DNA from 3 places in the Peribacillus sp. NPDC060253 genome. Region 3 is predicted to be linked to each of the others. Evidence: predicted binding sites of a transcription regulator. Region 3 holds the regulator's gene; each other region holds the start of a gene.
What was found. Region 3 encodes LexA, which represses DNA repair genes until DNA is damaged. Its sites were predicted from a motif close to CGAACATATGTTCG; they were not measured.

Region 1 (6,680 bases), on a different contig from region 3:
AATCCGTCCGTCCTGAACAAGTTTTTCAAGAGCCAAGCGTGCCGTTTCCCGTCTAATTGGATCAAATCCAGATAAAATGACAGCTTCAGGAGTATCATCAATAATAAGGTCAATACCTGTTAGCGTTTCTAATGTCCGGATATTTCGTCCTTCACGTCCGATTATCCGTCCTTTCATTTCATCATTTGGAAGATTTACTACAGAAACGGTGGTTTCTGCAACATGATCAGCCGCACAACGCTGAATGGCAAGAGAAAGAATTTCTTTTGCTTTTTTATCAGCTTCTTCTTTGGCACGGGTATCACTTTCTTTAATCATAAGCGCTACATCGTGAGCCAGTTCGTTTTCCATTCGGTCTATAATGATTGCTTTTGCTTCTTCACGAGTTAAACCGGAAACACGTTCAAGCTCTGTTTGCTGCTTACGAACCGTCTCGTCCACTTTGCTTTCCATCACTTCAATATGCTGTTGTCTTTGGTTTAGAGAATCTTCTTTTTTCTCCATAAGGCTTTCACGTTTGTCTAACGTTTCATCCTTACGGTCCAAATTCTCTTCTCTTTGCAATAACCGATTTTCTTGTTTTTGTAATTCGTTCCTTCTTTCACGGGATTCCCGATCAGAATCAGAACGAACTTTATGAATTTCATCTTTTGCTTCCAACAAGGCTTCTTTCTTAAGAGCATCCGCTTCACGTTTTGCATCCTCAAGGATTTGTTCTGCAGAGCCCTTTGCCCCTGTTATTTTACTCTCAAACTTTGATTTGTGAATAAAATAACCAACAACTGCACCGACGATTAGGCCAAGCAAAGTGAAGATGATTGTCATGGGTTCCATCGTTTCACCTCCCCTTGCTATGAACTTTTTACATAAAATGTTGAACTGTCGGCAAGTACATTGCACATAAATTCAATATACAGCACTTAATTTTCAAAATTTTAGTTTGAAAAATTGTAAAATATACATATTAATTGTATAGTTGAGAATTTTTATTGTCAAGCGTTTGTCCCTTATGTATCAATGATTATTCAAGTTTTCTTAATACCAACCGACATTACGTGCAACATTCATTATGGAAGTAGACTGTAAATCTGTATTCCCCAGCCACTTAATTCGCTGAAAATTGCGCACTTTTTCAATTTCACTCTAATTCATAATATATAGAAAGAGGCCTAAGCGAACAAGCTTAGGCCTTTTCCTTCTGTTAATCAAGCAATTCAAAATGTTCTTCTTCTTTTTCTTCTGGTGGTAATTCATGCTCTCCATCAAGATTATAGTGATCTCTGATTTTCTGAGAAATCTCCTGGGCGATATCCTGGTTTTCTTTCAAGAACATCTTCGCATTTTCCCGTCCTTGTCCGACACGCTCTTCATTGTAAGAGTACCACGAGCCGCTTTTAAGGACGATATCCAAATCTGCACCCATATCGATGATTTCACCTTCCTGGGAAATCCCTTGACCATACATGATGTCAACTTCTGCTTGACGGAATGGGGGAGCAACCTTGTTTTTTACAACTTTGATTTTCGTTTTATTACCGACGATTTCATTACCTTGTTTTAATTGTTCCGCACGACGCACTTCCAGACGAACAGTTGAATAGAACTTCAATGCCCGGCCTCCTGGAGTGGTTTCTGGATTTCCAAACATAACACCGATTTTTTCACGGACTTGGTTAATGAAAATGGCAATGGTATTTGATTTATTAATGGCACCAGACAGTTTTCTAAGTGCCTGAGACATCATCCGGGCTTGAAGACCCATATGGGAATCTCCCATTTCTCCTTCGATTTCAGCTTTAGGAACAAGGGCTGCCACCGAGTCAATGACAATGATATCTACCGCTCCGCTACGCACTAATGCTTCAGCGATTTCCAGGGCTTGTTCACCCGTATCAGGCTGTGAAAGCAATAACTCATCGATATTCACACCAAGTTTTTCTGAATATGCTGGATCTAAAGCATGCTCTGCATCAATGAACGCAGCCGTGCCACCAGTCTTTTGTACTTCTGCAATGGCATGTAATGCAACAGTCGTTTTACCGGAGCTTTCAGGTCCATATATCTCAATGACCCGGCCTCTTGGATATCCGCCCACTCCCAATGCTACGTCCAATGCTAAAGAACCGCTTGAAATGGTTGAAATCCTTCGATCACTCTGTTCTCCAAGTTTCATAATAGAACCTTTACCAAATTGTTTTTCTATTTGTTTTAACGCCATATCTAAAGCCGCTTGACGATCACTCACTCAATTTCCTCCTCTATATTCAAATAATCGGCTGTCCGATTAAAGGTGTTCTTACGTTAGCAATTATTTGAGATCAATGTTTATATCTTGTCTCAAAACCTATCTTTACTATATACTCTTTTTACTATTTTGCCAAGCAAAAAGTCGAACATTCATTCGTTTTTTTCTTTCGGGATATTCTTTGTAAAAAAGCGTTTTATCATAAGGAATCCCTCATTTTCTTTCAATTACTAACTTAAAAAAGCATCTTCATGGAATTAACTTTTTTCTTTTTTTTCTTTTTTTTACAGAAACAAACTTCTCAAACAAATAAAAACAGGGCTTTAAAAAGCCCTGCTTTGACGTTTATAAATCCCTTAATAGGTAATGACAGCCGTACTTCACACTTCGAATCCGGTTCTGCGCCCTGCTTCCGGAAAGATTTAGCTCTTTGAAATGAGTGTTCCCATCCCGATATGAAATACCAATAAATACTGTACCGACAGGTTTGCCTTCTTGTTCATCAGGCCCTGCGACACCTGTAAAGCTGATGCCTACATCCGCATCGAGCTTTTTCCGGACATTAGAGGCCATTTCCATTGCACACTCACCGCTGACCACACCATGCTCAGAGATGGTACCCTCGCTGACGTCTAGAGCATTCGACTTAGCATCATTCGTATAACTGACAATACCACCTTTGAAGACTTTACCGGCGCCCGGGATGGTTGTCAGCTGCTCTTGGAACATCCCTCCGGTCAAGCTTTCCGCTGCCGCAATCGAAAGTTTGCGGACCGTTAATTCTTTTACAAGCTCCTTTATGAGCGAAGTATTATCACTTCCATAATAGAACTTTCCAACCCGGCTAAGAATTTCTTTTTCCGCTTCTAAAATAAGCTCTTCGCATTTGTCTTTAGATGAGTCTTTAGCGGTAATCCTTAACGTCACTTCCCCTTCGGAAGCAAGGGGAGCAATTGTCGGATTGGTTTGATTGACAAGAAGATCTTCAATCACCGTTTCCAGTTCAGCTTCACCTATCCCGTAGAACCGAAGAACCTTCGAATCGATCCGTTCATGCTTGTCCAGTTTATTCATGATCGCTTCATACCCGTAACTTAAAAACATCGGTTCCATTTCACTTGGGGGACCTGGGAGAAGCATGTATGTAATCCCAGATTTGGATAAGAACATTCCCGGGGCCATCCCATGATCGTTTGCCAACACTTCACAGCCTTCCAGAACAAGCGCTTGCTTTTTGTTGTTTTCCGTCATCGGCCGTTCCCGTTTTTGAAAGTAAGCTTCAATGGATTGCAAAGCTTCGTCATTAAAAACGAGCTTTTTCCCTATATGGCGAGCAATCGTTTCCTTCGTTAAATCATCTTTGGTAGGACCGAGTCCACCGGTAAAGACAATCAAGTTCGCCCTTGATTCAGCGATTTCTATAGCTTGTTGTAAACGACGGTCGTTATCCCCTACCACAGTATGGTAAAAAACATTGATACCCATTTCCGCGAATTGTTGTGATAGGAATCTTCCATTAGTGTTATTTATTTGTCCTAAAAGAAGCTCAGAGCCCACTGCAATGATTTCTGCATCCATCTTTTCAAAACCACCATTCGTTTTACTTTGAATTAACAAATACATCTCTGTTTTTTATAAAATAATCCAAACCTGACCAGATTGTAAAGATTAATGCAATCCATAATGTGATATTAGCAAACGGAAGTGAAATGAGGGCGAATGGAAGGTTATGCAGCAATAATGCCGAAATAGCAACAATTTGCGCCCATGTTTTAATTTTACCAAGCTGGTTAGCTGCAACCACTTCCCCTGTCCCTGCTAGCACTAAACGCAATCCGGTTACGGCAAATTCACGACTTATGATCACGATCGCAATCCACGACTGACCGTACATTAAATCTAGGTCAACCAAAACAATTAGGGCAGCTGAAACCAGAAGTTTATCAGCCAATGGGTCTAAAAATTTCCCTAAATCCGTAATTAAATTATATTTTCTGGCAAAATGGCCATCGATCCAATCCGTGGTAGAAGCGATAATGAAGAGGATCGCTCCAGCTAAGTGCGCAACTGGCAAGCTGTATTCTCCCCAAGTAAGTGTGCCCCATGAAAAAGGTGCGAGCATGATGATTAAAAAAACTGGAATTAAACAGATTCTTGCTACTGTAATCTTATTAGGCAGATTCAAAACTTTTACCTCCAAAATTTACGCCGGCCGTTTGGCAAAGCGTTATAGATCTAAAATAATTATGGCGCTTGGCCAACTCATGCTTATATGTATAATTTAACTCAAAATCCAATCTTATATGCCGGGTAAACCAATCCCGCATTAATATAGAGAAAAAATAGTCATCTATAAGATGACTATTCGGCTTTCGTAAATTGTATCGTTACCAATTGCGTATTCACTTCAGTCGGTGAAATGGAATACTCCAGCTTCTCATCGTTCACAAAAATATCCGTTTCATACGCTCTGCCTACATTGATGACAGCTTCTTTTTCATTGGTGAAATCAATTTCCTCGCTATCGTCCTTGCTGATAGTCCCTTGGAATAGTAATTTACCTTCACCATTTTTAATGCCAACCCATGGTGAGCCTTTTGAAGTCACTTTTAACTTAAATGTATCCGTATTTTTCAATTCATACGTACTATTTTTACCGTTTGTACTGCTAACGGTAAGTTTTTGCTTGGTCTTTTCATCTACAGCGTCATCTGCATCATCTTTCTTGTCAGATGTATCTTCGTTTTTTACCTCTTGCTTTTTATCCGCTTTCTCTTGTTCCTTTTTGTTTAATTCATCACTTTTGTTGTATCCGACCACTTCGTTCTGTTTTTCACTCTTTTTATCAGCAGTATCTGGCTTGCTCATATAATTGGATACTAACACCCAAATTAATATAGCAACACCAATAACTAAAACTGAAACTAGGATTTTAGGCAACATTTCTACAACCTTGGAGTCCCCAGCCGGAATCGTTTTCCGGGATTGGACCCTTGAAAGTTGTTCAGGCAATTCCTCACTATAGACTGAAGGCACTTCACTCTTATATTGTTCAAAAATCTCTTCGGAATCCAGCCCGACCGCTTCACAATATTGCTTTATGAAAGCCCGTACATAGAACTTTCCAGGCATCATACTGTAATTTCCCTCTTCAATGCCAATGAGGTAGCGCTTTTGAATCTTCGTTAATTCCTGTAAGTCTTCGAGGCTAAGGCCTTTTGCTTCCCTAGCTTCCTTTAATCGATTACCTAACTCAGTCAAATAAAAACACCTGCCATTTTAAAAGTCAAAGGAACCAAAATCAGATCCAGAAAACTGGTCTTTTTGGTCGACAACTTCATATGTTATTTCTTCATCTGGATTGTTTCGCAATTCAATAATATAATCAAAGTCTTCGAGAGTATACTCGGTATTTTGGACAAAAACATCCGGATGCTCGATGACTTTGACCGCATCAAGCCTCATGATTTCGCGAATCAACTGCCAATGTCGCTCATTTGCACGGCGAGTCGAAACAATTCCATCTAAAATGAATAAATTATCATTGTTATATTCATCCTCAATAAGCTGACTGCGGATAGTCTGCTTTAAAAGGGTTGATGACACAAACAACCATCTTTTATTAGCACATACACTCGAGGCTACGATAGATTCCGTTTTCCCTACACGTGGCATGCCTCGGATGCCGATTAATTTATGACCTTCCTGTTTAAATAGCTCGGCCAGGAAATCGACAAGCAAGCCAAGTTCATCACGGACAAACCTAAAGGTGTTTTTCTCATCAGCATCGCGCTGAATATAACGTCCATGCCTGACAGCAAGACGATCACGCAATTTAGGTTCCCTAAGCTTAATGACCTTTATCGTATCCATCGTACGGAGGATTGATTCGAATCTTTCTATATTACGGCTATCTTTCGCCAACAAAAGTAAGCCACGCCTGCCTTGATCAACCCCGTTAATAGTGATGATATTGATCGACAGCATACCCAGCAGGGATGAAATATCCCCTAATAAACCTGGGCGGTTGACTTGAATTTCATATTCAAAATACCATTCTTTATTCTCCACGATAACACTCCTTAAGCCTAAAAGCATTTACCCAACATCCGGGCAAAACTTAACCATCGTTATTTTCAAGGCCTGTACCCATTAATTATTATTGTCTAGATTCTATAATATAGCATTTCCTGTTAAGTTAAAAGGAAAAACCCTATAAAAGTCTTCATTTTTATCGAAGAGGATAAATAGTTGTCAACTTCAAGCCAAAGGCCCTGTTAATTAATAACAGGGCCTTTGGCTTGATAGTTTACTTTGATCCATTGTTCTCGACTAACTTGACCATAACGCTTGCCATTGCATGTTTTTCATCATCGCTTGCGACCGACCAAAGATCAGCAAGAACTTTCTCTTGATCATTCTGGGGCTCAACCTG
Region 2 (6,680 bases), on a different contig from region 3:
CATGTTCGACGACAATAAGGGTGTTACCGATCTCGCGCATATTTTTCAGCGTTTCAATTAATCGATCGTTATCACGCTGATGCAGCCCAATTGAAGGTTCATCTAAAATGTACAGGACTCCCGTCAATCGGGAACCGATCTGCGTTGCCAATCGTATACGCTGCGCTTCGCCTCCTGATAATGTTCCAGCTGCCCTGCTTAACGTCAAATATTCCAAGCCTACATTAGCCAGGAAACCGAGCCGCTCGCGAATTTCACGTAAAATCAATCTCGCAATTGCAGCTTCCTTTTCCGTCAAGTCAAGCTCATCGAAAAATACTAACGCATCTTCCACTGATAAAGCGGTCGTTTCACTTATATGGACACCTTGGATGAGCACAGAAAGACTCTCTTTTTTCAATCGATGACCCTTACAGGTTGGACAGTGATGTTCTGACATATATTTCTGCATTTGCTCGCGGATATAGTCTGAACTCGTCTCCTTGAAGCGCCTTTCGATATTTCTTAAAACTCCTTCAAAAGGAATATATCCTTCTTGCACTCTTCCAAAATCATTTTTATAACGGAAATATATCTTATCCTTGCCTGAACCAAGCAAGACCTTCTCCATCTTCTCTTCCGGTAAATCCTTAACGGGCACATCCATATCTATCCCATAATGATTGGCTACCGCTTCAAGAAGCTGAGGATAATATTGTGAGCTTGTCGGCTCCCATGGTGCAATCGCATTTTGACGGAGGCTCAACTCCTTATCCGGTATGACCAGATCTCGGTCCACTTCAAGCCTTGCTCCCAAGCCATCACAATCCGGACAGGCTCCAAAAGGGCTATTGAAGGAGAACATTCTTGGCTCTAACTCTTCAATCGAAAAGCCGCAGTATGGGCACGCATGATGTTCACTGAACAGCAATTCTTCTTCACCCATAACGTCAATGATGACTTTTCCTTCGCCAAGCTTCAGAGCACTTTCCAATGAATCTGCAAGCCTTGCCATGACCCCCTCTTTAATGACAATCCGGTCTATAATGACTTCAATTGAATGTTTTTTATTCTTTTCGAGAGTGATCTCTTCACTAAGATCATGCATTTCCCCGTTCACACGGATGCGGACATATCCTTGTTTCTTAACTTCCTCCAAAACTTTTGCATGTGTCCCTTTTCTGCCTGAGACAAGCGGTGCCAATACCTGAAGCTTGGTACGCTCAGGGTAATCCAAAATGCGGTCCACCATTTGCTCAATCGTTTGGGAGGTAATCTCTATATGATGGATCGGACATGTCGGCCTGCCGACCCGTGCATATAACAGCCTTAAATAATCATAGATTTCCGTAACAGTCCCTACGGTTGAACGAGGATTTCGACTGGTCGTTTTCTGGTCTATGGAAATGGCTGGTGACAAACCTTCAATTGCATCGACATCCGGTTTATCCACTTGACCTAAAAATTGACGCGCATAAGCGGACAGTGATTCTACATAACGTCTTTGCCCTTCTGCATAAATCGTATCAAAAGCCAAGGAAGACTTTCCGGATCCGGACAATCCAGTTAGAACGACAAGTTTGTCTCTCGGTATCGTGATATCGATATTCTTTAAATTATTGGCCCTGGCGCCTTTTATCACAATCTTATCCATTGCCATGTTTCGTCACCCTTCCGCTTTTAACTCTAGTATTAAATCACGCAGCTCGGCAGCTCGCTCGAAGTCCAGTGCCTTTGCCGCTTCCTTCATTTCTTTTTCCATGCTTGCCATCACTTTCATACGCTCTTTTTTAGGAAGCTTGGCGAGGCTTGGTGCAAGATCCTTTTTGTACGCTTCTCCTTCTTCCGCTACATGAGTAGCCTTTATGGAGTCTCGGATATCTTTTTGAATGGTTTGCGGCAGTATTCCATGCTCATTATTATAATTTTCTTGAATTACACGGCGCCGTTTCGTTTCATTAATGGCAAGTTCCATCGAATTCGTGATGCGGTCTGCATACATGATGACGTGACCGTTGGCATTACGGGCGGCACGGCCCATCGTTTGAATTAGCGATCTTTCTGAGCGAAGGAATCCTTCTTTATCGGCATCCAGAATGGTCACTAATGAAACTTCCGGAATATCCAATCCTTCACGTAAAAGATTGATTCCAACCAATACATCATATTTGCCCATTCGCAGCTCCCGGATGATTTCTATCCTTTCGAGGGTTTTCACTTCCGAATGAAGGTACTGGACCTTGATGCCTATTTCCTTTAAATAATCAGTTAAGTCTTCAGACATCTTTTTCGTTAATGTCGTAATGAGGACACGTTCGTTCTTTTTGACCCGATCCTGTATTTCACCAATCAAGTCATCTATCTGCCCTTCAATTGGCCGTACTTCAATCGTTGGATCCAGCAAGCCGGTAGGACGGATAATCTGCTGAACCATTTCTGGTGTATGCTCAAGTTCATATAGTCCCGGAGTTGCCGAAACGAATATCGATTGATGGACCTTTTTTTCAAATTCTTCAAATCTTAGCGGACGGTTATCTTTTGCAGACGGCAGACGGAAGCCATGATCGACGAGTACTTGCTTACGTGCCTGATCTCCATTGAACATGCCCCTGATTTGCGAAAGGGTTACGTGCGATTCATCCACGACCAGCAGAAAGTCTTCAGGAAAATAATCCATTAACGTGTACGGCGTCGCACCTGCCGGACGAAGCGTTAAATGTCGGGAATAATTCTCGATCCCTGAACAAAAGCCCATTTCCCGCATCATTTCCAAATCATATCGGGTCCGTTGCTCCAAGCGCTGGGCTTCAAGCAATTTTTCATCTTCCCTTAATTCCGTCAATCGTTCTTCCAGTTCAATCTCGATATTTTGGATGGCTACCCTCATTTTCTCTTCGCGGGTTACGAAATGGGAAGCCGGAAAAATGGCAATATGTTCGCGTTCACCGGTGATTTCACCAGTAAGGGCATCGACTTCGCGGATACGGTCAATCTCATCCCCGAAAAACTCGACCCGTACGCAATGTTCATCGCGGGAGGCCGGAAAGATTTCGACCACGTCGCCGCGAACGCGGAAAGTCCCCCGTTGAAAGGCAATATCATTTCGTTCATATTGAATATCCACAAGTCTGTGCAGCAATGCATTTCGTTCTATTTCCATGCCAGTTCGGAGAGAAACGACCATCTCCCGGTACTCTTCAGGGGAACCCAGACCATAAATGCACGATACACTGGCAATGATGATGACATCTTTCCTTTCGAACAAAGATGAAGTTGCCGAGTGACGCAGTTTATCGATCTCATCATTGATGCTTGCATCTTTTTCGATGAATGTATCAGTGGATGGAACATAAGCCTCTGGCTGATAGTAATCATAATAGCTAACGAAGTATTCGACGGCATTATTAGGGAAAAACTCTTTGAACTCACTGTAAAGTTGCCCTGCCAACGTTTTATTGTGGGCGATGACAAGAGTCGGTTTATTGATTTGCTGAATCACATTGGAAACGGTGAAAGTTTTCCCTGTCCCCGTCGCCCCCAATAATGTCTGCATTTCCTTTCCTTCTTTAATGCCATCGACAAGCATTTCAATTGCTGCAGGTTGATCCCCTTGAGGAGAGTATTTTGAGACTAACTCAAATTTATCCTTCACCAAGCATAGCCTCCTATTGAAATATTTTTATATAAAAAACGGGACATGACCATATCCCTTCTATTTATTCCGGTTTATGAATGTATATATACACATTCTACCACAATAGCCTCAAAACAAACCAGCAAAAAGCGAACATCCATTCTGTTTTTAGGATATGGACTCTATGGGCGTCGGAGTGTAAATGCAAGTTGAGTACAAAAAAAGCACCTTTGATGTCAGGCGCTCTTGGATGTTCGTTTCATCATTCTTTTTGATAACCAAAATCCCACTGTCAGGGATAATGCATCAACGATGATCAATAAATTTGTATGCGTATAACCTTTATATGCAGACGCTGTAATCAGGGCAACAGTTAAAACAAGTCCCACGACATTGTTATAGGTAACCCTTGAAAATAACATGACAAGTAGACAAGGAAGGAAAAGGGCAGAAAGAATTTTAATCATTTTTTCATCTCCTTTATAAGAGAAAAATAGAGTAGTTTCAGTTTAAATGATTATGAAGTTTTTTGCCAATCTATTTCCTGCTTGATTTCATATCTTCTTCAGAAGAACGTTCCAGCCATTCACTCAATTATTCCCATAAAAAAAGGAAGCCAACCCTTTTAAAAGGAGTAGCTTCTTTTTTTGACCAATCAATATGGATCTGCTTCATGTCCTTTTTTTGCTGCATCCTCTGGGTTATCCGTTCCACCTAGAGGTTTTGAAGAATTCGTATGTTCAGAAGCTGAAGCTAGTCCCTCTTTTAGTCTGCGGCCATATTCTTCATCAGCCTCTGCAGCAAGAGCTATCATTTTTTCTTGAATGCGTGGGTCTGCCGGAGCTAATGCCGAGACTAAATTGGAGATTAAATCATCTCTCTCCCAATCTTCAAATTCACGATATGTTTCACCAGCCTGTTTCGTATTGCTTTGGCGATCAATTGTTTCACGGACCAGTTTTCCTTCTACAATTGGTGTATGCTCTTTACCCGTTTGCTCGGCTTCCTTCAACCCGCCTACAGTTGATGGCTCATAGTTGATGTGAGGGCTTTGATTCCCTCTGCCAACTTCATATTGCATCTGGCCGCCAGTCTGATTCGTGGCTGTTGGTTTCTTTGGAGCATTAATCGGCAATTGCAGATAATTCGCTCCAACTCGGTGACGTTGTGTATCAGAATAAGAGAATGTACGTCCCTGTAACATCTTGTCATCCGAGAAGTCCAGTCCGTCCACCAAGACGCCCGTACCGAATGCAGCCTGTTCGACTTCAGTGAAATAGTCTTCCGGATTTTTATTCAGTACCATCGTACCAACATGCAGCCATGGGAACTCATCTTTCGGCCAGATCTTCGTATCATCCAGCGGATCAAAATCCAACTCAGGATGATCATCATCACTGATGATTTGTACGTTTAAATCCCATTCCGGATATTCCCCACGTTCAATCGCTTCATATAAGTCCTGTGTGGCATGATTGAAATTCGTAGCTTGAATTTCATTGGCCTCTTTCTGTGTCAAGTTCTTGATCCCTTGTTTCGGTTCCCAGTGATACTTGACAAGTACGGCTTTGCCTTCTTCATTCACCCATTTATAAGTATTGACGCCCGACCCTTGCATCATTCGGTAATTGGCTGGAATGCCCCAAGGGGAGAATACAAATGTGACCATATGAAATGTTTCCGGTGAGCTGGAGCAAAAATCGAAAATCCTTCTGCCATCCTGGATATTCGTGACCGGATCCGGTTTGAAGGCATGAATCAAATCAGGGAATTTCATGGCATCCCTGATAAAGAAAATTTTCAGGTTATTCCCCACAAGATCCCAGTTTCCATCTTCCGTATAAAATTTAACGGCAAATCCCCTGGGGTCACGTAGCGTTTCCGGGGATGTCCCTCCATGGATTACAGATGAAAATCTAACGAATACCGGTGTTTTTTTACCTTCTTCCTGAAAGACTTTCGCTCTCGTATATTTTGAAATCGGCTCGTCCCCCGCTTTACCAGTCGGAACAAAGTAACCATGGGCACCCGCACCACGGGCATGCACGACCCGTTCCGGAATGCGCTCCCTATCGAAGTGACTGATCTTTTCCAGGAAGTCATAGTTCTCCAATGTACTTGGTCCTCTGTTCCCCACAGTTCGAATGCTCTGGTTGTTCGTTACAGGGTGCCCTTGCCTGTTCGTTAATGTTTCATTAGATTCATCATTTGTTTTTTTGGATTTATTGGACAAAAAATCCCTCCTCTGTTAATAAAAGCCATAACACTACTTTACTTTCCCCAATTCCCTATATTTAACTCTCCAAACTTCATATTTACATACCATTCATCAAATGAGTGCTTTTTTCCTATAGGAGAATGAGGATATTTTCATACACCCTACTAAGTTTCATAATTAGGATGAAAAGCCTTTGAATGAGCATACCCATTTTTGTATAAGTCAACAGGACGCCATTATAATGAAGTAAGGACAAAAAAAATTCAAAAGCGAGGTACCCTCATTGGACGAATCAGTATTAGGAAGACTTAGCAGGATGATGACTGGAAAAGCTAGTCGCTGGGTTGTCATTGCTGTATGGCTAATTGCAGCAATACTATTAACACTCACATTGCCTGACGTAAAGGATCGAACAGCAAATAATGCCGCGGATTTGCCTGCAGACTCAGCTTCTGTTGTGGCTGATGAACTTATTAAAGAAAAGTTCCCCAATTCGTCAGGGATACCAGCCTTACTGACATGGCATCGGGAAGGCGGACTGACAGAAGCCGACTTGGCTGAAATCCAGTACCTTTCCAAAGAGCTGACAGATAATCCACTGAATCAGCAATCTTTTTTACCACCGCTTCATGAAATCCCGTTGCCCGCTCTGCAAGGGTCTGTTTCAGAAGATGGCATGACTTTCGTACAGCCGCTCTTCTTTAAAGAAAAGACCGAGACTGCCATTCTGGAAAAAAATCTTGAAAGCATTAATGAAATCGTTTCAGAACGCATTGGAACAGACCCGTTCAAAGTCCCGATAGATTCAGATCATTTATCCCTTCGTGTAACAGGCCCTGTAGGGATATC
Region 3 (6,680 bases):
AAATCGATCCCATGATGGCATGCTGATTACCGAAACTTCAATTCCTTCTGTTGCTAAAGCTTTCTGTGCTTCTACAGCCAAGTTCACTTCGGAACCTGTCGCAAGGAGTAATGCATCGGCTACTTCTTTCTTAGAAGCGGAGATGATGTAAGCCCCTTTGGAAACACCTTCATAAGCAGTTTCGGAAGTGTCTTTTATTGTTGGTAATCCTTGACGTGTAAGTACAAGGGCAGTTGGTTTATTTGTAGACTCCATAGCCACTTTCCAAGCTGCTGCCGTTTCATTACCATCAGCTGGACGGATAACGCCCAGGTTCGGCATAGCCCGTAATGATGCCAACTGTTCAATTGGCTCATGTGTCGGTCCATCTTCCCCTACAGCAATGCTGTCATGGGTGAAAACATAAGTAACAGGTAAGCCCATCAATGCTGCCATTCTTATGGCAGGACGTAAGTAATCAGAGAATACGAAGAATGTTCCCCCGTACACTTTTAATCCACCGTGAAGGGTCATCCCATTCAAAGCCGCCCCCATAGCAAACTCACGTACACCAAACCAGATATTACGACCACTGTAATTGCCTGGTAATAGATCTGTCTCACCTTTGATGGCAGTATTATTAGACCCAGCTAAATCTGCTGAACCACCGATGAAGCTAGGAACTCTTTTGGCAATCGCATTTAATACTTCCCCACTTGAAGCACGGGAAGCTAATGTTTTACCTTCTTCATAGACCGGAATATCCTGATCCCATTCAGCAGGCATTTCACCTTTGATTGCTAACTCCAATTGTTCAGCTAACTCAGGATGTGCTTCTTTATAATTTTTGAACAATTCGTTCCATGCTTCTTCTTTTTGAGCGCCTGCATCTACACAAGCTTCATTGAAATGTGAATACACTTCTTCAGGAACGTAGAAATCCTCTTCAAATGTCCATTTATATGCTTCCTTAGTCAGCTTCAGCTCATCTGCACCAAGCGGAGCGCCGTGAACAGCAGATTTACCTGAACGGTTTGGTGAACCGTAACCAATAACGGTTTTCACTTCTATTAATGTTGGGCGTGTATCATCAGATTTCGCTTCTTCAATCGCTTTAGCAATTCCCTGAAGATCATTGCCATCCTCAACACGGATATATTGCCAGCCATAAGATTTGAACCGGTCTGCTACACTTTCACTAAATGATTGGCTTAAGTCGCCATCAAGGGAAATGTCATTAGAATCATATAAAACAACAAGTCTTCCAAGTTGAAGATGTCCGGCTAATGAAGCGGCTTCTGCAGAAACGCCTTCCATTAAATCTCCATCTCCACAAATGCTATATGTAAAGTGATCGACAACATTATATGAATCACGGTTATAGCTTTCTGCCAAGTGGCGTTCTGCCATTGCCATACCAACTGCCATTGCAATCCCTTGCCCGAGCGGTCCTGTCGTTGCATCTACACCAGCAGTATGTCCGAATTCAGGATGACCTGGAGTTTTGCTGCCCCATTGGCGGAAGCTTTTCAAATCATCGATAGATAAGCCATATCCTGATAAATGAAGAAGGCTGTATAACAGCATAGATCCATGACCAGCTGAAAGAACAAAGCGATCTCTATTAAACCAATCTGGATTTTTTGGGTTATGATTCATGTATTCAGTCCATAGTTTATACGCCATTGGCGCTGCACCCATTGGCATACCTGGATGACCTGAATTAGCCTTTTCAATTGCATCAATCGATAATGTACGAATCGTATTGATGGAAAGTGCATCTAATTTATCTAACATATTGTAAAACATCCCTTCCTGTAATGTACCTCTTTATATTATAGTGACCTGCATAATATCACAACTAAAATCACTATTTACTACCTCAATACTTCAATTTTTAAAAAAATTTGGAAGTCCCCTATTTAGATTAAACTAAATGGGAGAATACATACATGAATGCAATTTCTTATTAATCATAAAGCAAAAAGAATCTTCCAATGGAGTGTACCATCAGAAAATTCCAAGCATTAATGTAAGTTTCTTTTATCTTTTATATCTTTTATCTTTTGAGGAGTGACATCATTACCTTCTGGATCGACAATTTTTACATGCTCCAACGTATTGGACATGGACCGTCTAAATGTTTCCAAATACTCACTTCTTAATTGTGTTTGCTCTTTCGCCTCAACTTCCGTTAAGCCTTCTTCCTTTGCTTTTTTAGAAAGTTCATTAATACGTGTTAATTTTTCTTGTGATAGCATAATTTCGCTCCTTCATAATCTGCGGATATTGTCATGGTATTAAAAAAAAAGCGAAATTACAAGTTCTAAGATTGACTTTCCTGTGTATTTTGTTGATGTTCAAGAAAGCGTCGGTTCACAGTAGCTTTAGATACATGGTAGCCAAAGCCCCTTAAAGTGGCTGCGATTTCTGCAAACGTCAATCCATTAGCCCGAAGTTTAATAATTTCTTCAATAGGAATCTCCTTACGTTCCCTGCCGGTAGAATTCCTCTGATTATGAAGATTTTTTTGAGGGCGGTATCCTTTTTCAACGGCTCTTAACATGCCGCGTTTTATTTTCAAATTATGTAATTTCCTTTGATATTCTTCGACAATACCGACTATCTGGATGACCATGGCATCTGAATCCGATAACTCAAGTTCCCCATCGTGTGAGAGAGTATAAACTTTCACGCCTTCTTTAAGAATGACATGGAAGAGGGCAATTTTCGCATTCCCTCTCCCCAGCCTTGTTTCGTCTTGGATTAATAGAACTTCAGCTTCTTTGGTTTTAAATAGTTCAAGCATGTCAAAAATGCCATCACGGTTTAACTCATAACCACTAGCCTGTTCTTTTATTATGGAAACAACTTCTACATCCATCTTCTCTGCCAATTTGACCAATTCATCTTCCTGCCTTGCCAATGATGTTTCCTGCGACTCTTTTTCTGTGCTAACCCTGCAATAGATTATTGCCTTCATAATACCCTACCTTCGCTACTTACTGCTCACTTGCCAAATTCTGAACAAGTTCTTCCCCTTTAACAGGAATGACAATGACTTGACCAGGTTTAATTGAATCCGCCCTGACCCCATTATGCTCTTCTATCCAACCAATGAATTCTTTTTTTGTCAAATTAGCTTCTTCATATTCTTCGGCAATTCCCCATAAGGTGTCACCTTCACTTACTTCTATAGAAAGGAAATCCTTTTTTTGATCGTTATTTAATGTGCAAGAGAATAAAATTGAAAAGATGAATACAGATCCCGCTAATAGAATCGTATAAATATAGTTTTTGTATAAATTTTTCATAAATATCCCTCCAAAGCGAATGTTCGTTCGTATGTTATATTCAAATTATAATACGAACGTTTGTTTCAGTCAATAACAAAATTCGAACTTATGTTTGTATAGAGATGGGGGCCATGATATAATAAAGCAAAGAACATTGGAGAAGAGGTGCAAAAATGACTAAACTATCAAAACGGCAGCAAGATATTCTTGATTTCATTAAAGAAGAAGTCCGCCAAAAAGGGTATCCACCTTCCGTAAGGGAGATTGGCGAAGCAGTGGGACTTGCATCAAGTTCAACAGTTCACGGACATTTATCCCGCCTGGAAAGCAAAGGGCTGATAAGACGTGACCCTACCAAGCCGAGGGCCATTGAAATCCTGAATTTAGAAGAAGCCAACAGTATTCCGAAAACGAATGTCGTGAACGTACCTTTACTTGGAAAAGTAACAGCGGGCATGCCGATTACGGCCATTGAGAACATAGAAGAATACTTCCCGCTTCCCGAAAGCATGGTTCCACATGATGACCATGTATTCATGCTCGAAATCATGGGAGAGAGTATGATCGAGGCAGGAATTCATGATGGGGATTATGTCATCGTGAAACAACAAAGCAGTGCCAATAACGGAGATATCGTCGTGGCCATGACTGAAGATGATGAAGCCACTGTAAAACGATTCTTTAAGGAACCGGATTACATAAGGCTTCAGCCTGAGAACTCAAATATGGAACCCATTATTTTAAGAGATGTTTCGATACTTGGAAAAGTAATAGGCTTATATAGACAAATACACTAAAAGCGCTAAAGGCGCTTTTTTTGTTTGTTTTAATTTATGTCCCAAACTCTCTCATTATGCATATGTAAGACTAGGTTTTGATTACTATTTTTTAATAGTATGGAATTTTATAGGATTATTTCAATTTCCCCTTTTTCTTTTAAGGTTGATAGGAAAGTAAACTATCGCCATTCGGTGCGTGGAAGCCTATGTAAATGTAACCTTTTGTTAAATTAAAAAAAGAGAGGAATAAATTCACCACTCAGATAAAATTCATTACACTTTCGCCGATCAAGTTAAAAAATCTGTACTTCCATAAAATCCTATGCTTTGGCAGGCTCAAAGACGGAATCTTGACGGTATGATTATCTTCAACAATTCTGAATCATACTTCTCTATATTTCGGTTCTTAGCCATAGCCCAAATCGAATTTTTCTGTGCTTCTCAGTAGTCATTTTCTACTATGACAGCAGTATATAAATTTCTATCTACCCAGTTGGATATTTTCTGAATCGTTAAACTGGCGTACCGTTGACACCTAAACCATTTTATCCTCCAACGTAGAAAAAGCCATCACATCCATTACTTTCCTTGGATTGATGGCTTTATAAATTGACCGTTGAAAATCTTCAAAGCTGTTCGAATTACCTTTCTTTGATAAATGACTTCTTTCGTAAAAATTACTGTGGTATAAATCCTACCTAAATGGTGAAAGTTAATTTTGTATATCTTCCAATTTAAGGTGGTGAAATTATGGACTTCCCGACCATCCATACAAATTTTTGGGATGCAGTGATAGCCATTCCTACCATAATAATACTAACTCAACTGATTAAGGTTTTGTTTCATACTCCTAAAAAATTCATCCCTACCATCGCATTAGTTCTTGGCTTGTTCATTTCCATTTTCATCAGCCATAGAAATCATTTGGTTGCAGGAATTTTTATGGGCTGGTTTTATGGCTATGCAAGCATAGGCAATTACGCTGCGCTCAAAACTGGCATTTTGTCCTATAGAGCATCTAATGAAAAGACAGATTAGCTATCAGGTGTATGGCCGTCGATGAAATTCATTCATCTATTAAATCCATAGGCTACTGCACAGCATCTATGCCATCGACCACTCGCAATTTATATTGCGGTATGCTGCTGTAAGAACGAATAGGCAAACTGTTTTGTTCGTTCATCTTTCACATAGAAACCACTCTCAAGATCCGTTGAACTTTCATTAATCTCCTTGGTTTCTTTCTTGATAAATTTCTGGTGGTAAAGGCTTCTTTCCACTGTTTTCACGATCTTGATTTATTTCTTCGACTGTAGACAAACTCGAAAATAATTGAGTTTGTCTCAGTTTTTTAGGTTTGTAAATTCGAACGTTGCCTCCAGGCACTCGCTTTCAGCGTTCGGTCCGGGATGCCTTCAATAAAGAGAAGGCATCTTCTTCTTATTTTTCAATATAAACAGAACGAATTAGCGTACGGGTTCTTTCAGCACCACTCACACTTTTTTCCATGACATCAATCGTTACATTATAAACACCCGATTTAGGTACATCTGGAAGGGTACCTGAAAAATTTTCTTTGTCCATTACTTGAATAGAGCTTTTTTCATTAATTTCATTCCCGGATTCATCTAACAAATGAACCATAAAAGTGGTGCTGATTGGCCCTTTTTTATTATTGATAGGATTCTTTATTAAAAATTTCGCATCCTTTTGCTTAACCTTTCCAGGCATGCTTAATGTAATGGGATTCTTTTCGTTAAATTGTGCGGTTAACAGGTATGCATCAGTTGGTGACTTAGTCTTCATTCGCACTCTCCAGTCCCCAATTTCAAGGTTGTTTCCATTAAATGTTTGGATGGTTGCACCATTAAAAAAGGAAGCTTCATTTTTTGCAGAGTGGACTTTTACCGAAGGCGAATGCCTTTTATTGGATGGAGAAATTAATTCAACCTCAACATCTTTTGAGGCTGTATATATGGTTATCATACCTGGGGCTGCTTCATTTACATGGAAACTTTGTTCGTTCCAGATATTTTGTTGCAGTTCACCGCCTAGAACGGTTTGTGCGAGAGCGGTTGTAATGACATCATCTTCAACTTGTTGTTTATATTTTACAATTACACTCGGAAGCTCAACGGTAGAAGCGCTTCTTAAATAGGGCTCAATTCTTGGAAATACAGCTGAACCCACTCGAATATTATCGTGATCTAAGTTTGGATCAGTAAACAAATGTGACGCATAGGGAATTTTTGAACTCCATACATTCACTAAACCATCATTTTCTCCATACGTAGATAAATATTGTCCCCCCATTGATAAAGCAGAAAGTGCTGGTCCTCTATTCATTCCTGTCACCGTGAAATACATGTTTTTACGAGAGTTAACATGGTTGTCCGTGGCAGAGCGAAATTCCGCCATTTTGCCAACTTGCAAAGAATATGTTCCATCATCTTTTTGACCTAAAAGCGAACCAAGCCAACCTGCATACCAGCTATAAGCCAAATCAGCTAGATGAGAACCGTGATGTGGAGAAGCTAAAGTGATGATCCTGCCAACATATTGGTGGGCTCCATAGTGTACAAGAGCCGCTTGGGTGTCTGGTCCACCTTTGCTGTGAGCAATAACA

Region 1: the regulator LexA is predicted to act here: its motif matches at 2,391-2,404, upstream of recA (recombinase RecA).
Region 2: the regulator LexA is predicted to act here: its motif matches at 3,764-3,777, upstream of uvrB (excinuclease ABC subunit UvrB).

Annotation. Positions count from the first base shown of each region.
Region 1 is NZ_JBHXAS010000035.1:27,965-34,644, forward strand. Features, by position in the region: gene rny (ribonuclease Y) at 1-834, opposite strand, end outside; gene recA (recombinase RecA) at 1,202-2,245, opposite strand; gene ACFWE9_RS11680 (competence/damage-inducible protein A) at 2,591-3,823, opposite strand; gene pgsA (CDP-diacylglycerol--glycerol-3-phosphate 3-phosphatidyltransferase) at 3,846-4,430, opposite strand; gene ACFWE9_RS11690 (helix-turn-helix domain-containing protein) at 4,607-5,506, opposite strand; gene ACFWE9_RS11695 (DUF3388 domain-containing protein) at 5,525-6,316, opposite strand; gene ACFWE9_RS11700 (DUF3243 domain-containing protein) at 6,555-6,680, opposite strand, start outside.
Region 2 is NZ_JBHXAS010000021.1:26,231-32,910, reverse strand. Features, by position in the region: gene uvrA (excinuclease ABC subunit UvrA) at 1-1,639, opposite strand, end outside; gene uvrB (excinuclease ABC subunit UvrB) at 1,646-3,631, opposite strand; gene ACFWE9_RS08140 (CsbA family protein) at 3,850-4,080, opposite strand; gene ACFWE9_RS08135 (catalase) at 4,269-5,846, opposite strand; gene ACFWE9_RS08130 (MMPL family transporter) at 6,115-6,680, shown strand, end outside.
Region 3 is NZ_JBHXAS010000047.1:20,063-26,742, reverse strand. Features, by position in the region: gene tkt (transketolase) at 1-1,776, opposite strand, end outside; gene ACFWE9_RS13975 (DUF896 domain-containing protein) at 2,007-2,240, opposite strand; gene ACFWE9_RS13970 (YneB family resolvase-like protein) at 2,306-2,962, opposite strand; gene yneA (cell division suppressor protein YneA) at 2,982-3,293, opposite strand; gene lexA (transcriptional repressor LexA) at 3,449-4,072, shown strand; gene ACFWE9_RS13955 (hypothetical protein) at 4,805-5,092, shown strand; partial or broken gene ACFWE9_RS13950 (IS5/IS1182 family transposase) at 5,206-5,362, opposite strand; gene ACFWE9_RS13945 (esterase/lipase family protein) at 5,495-6,680, opposite strand, start outside.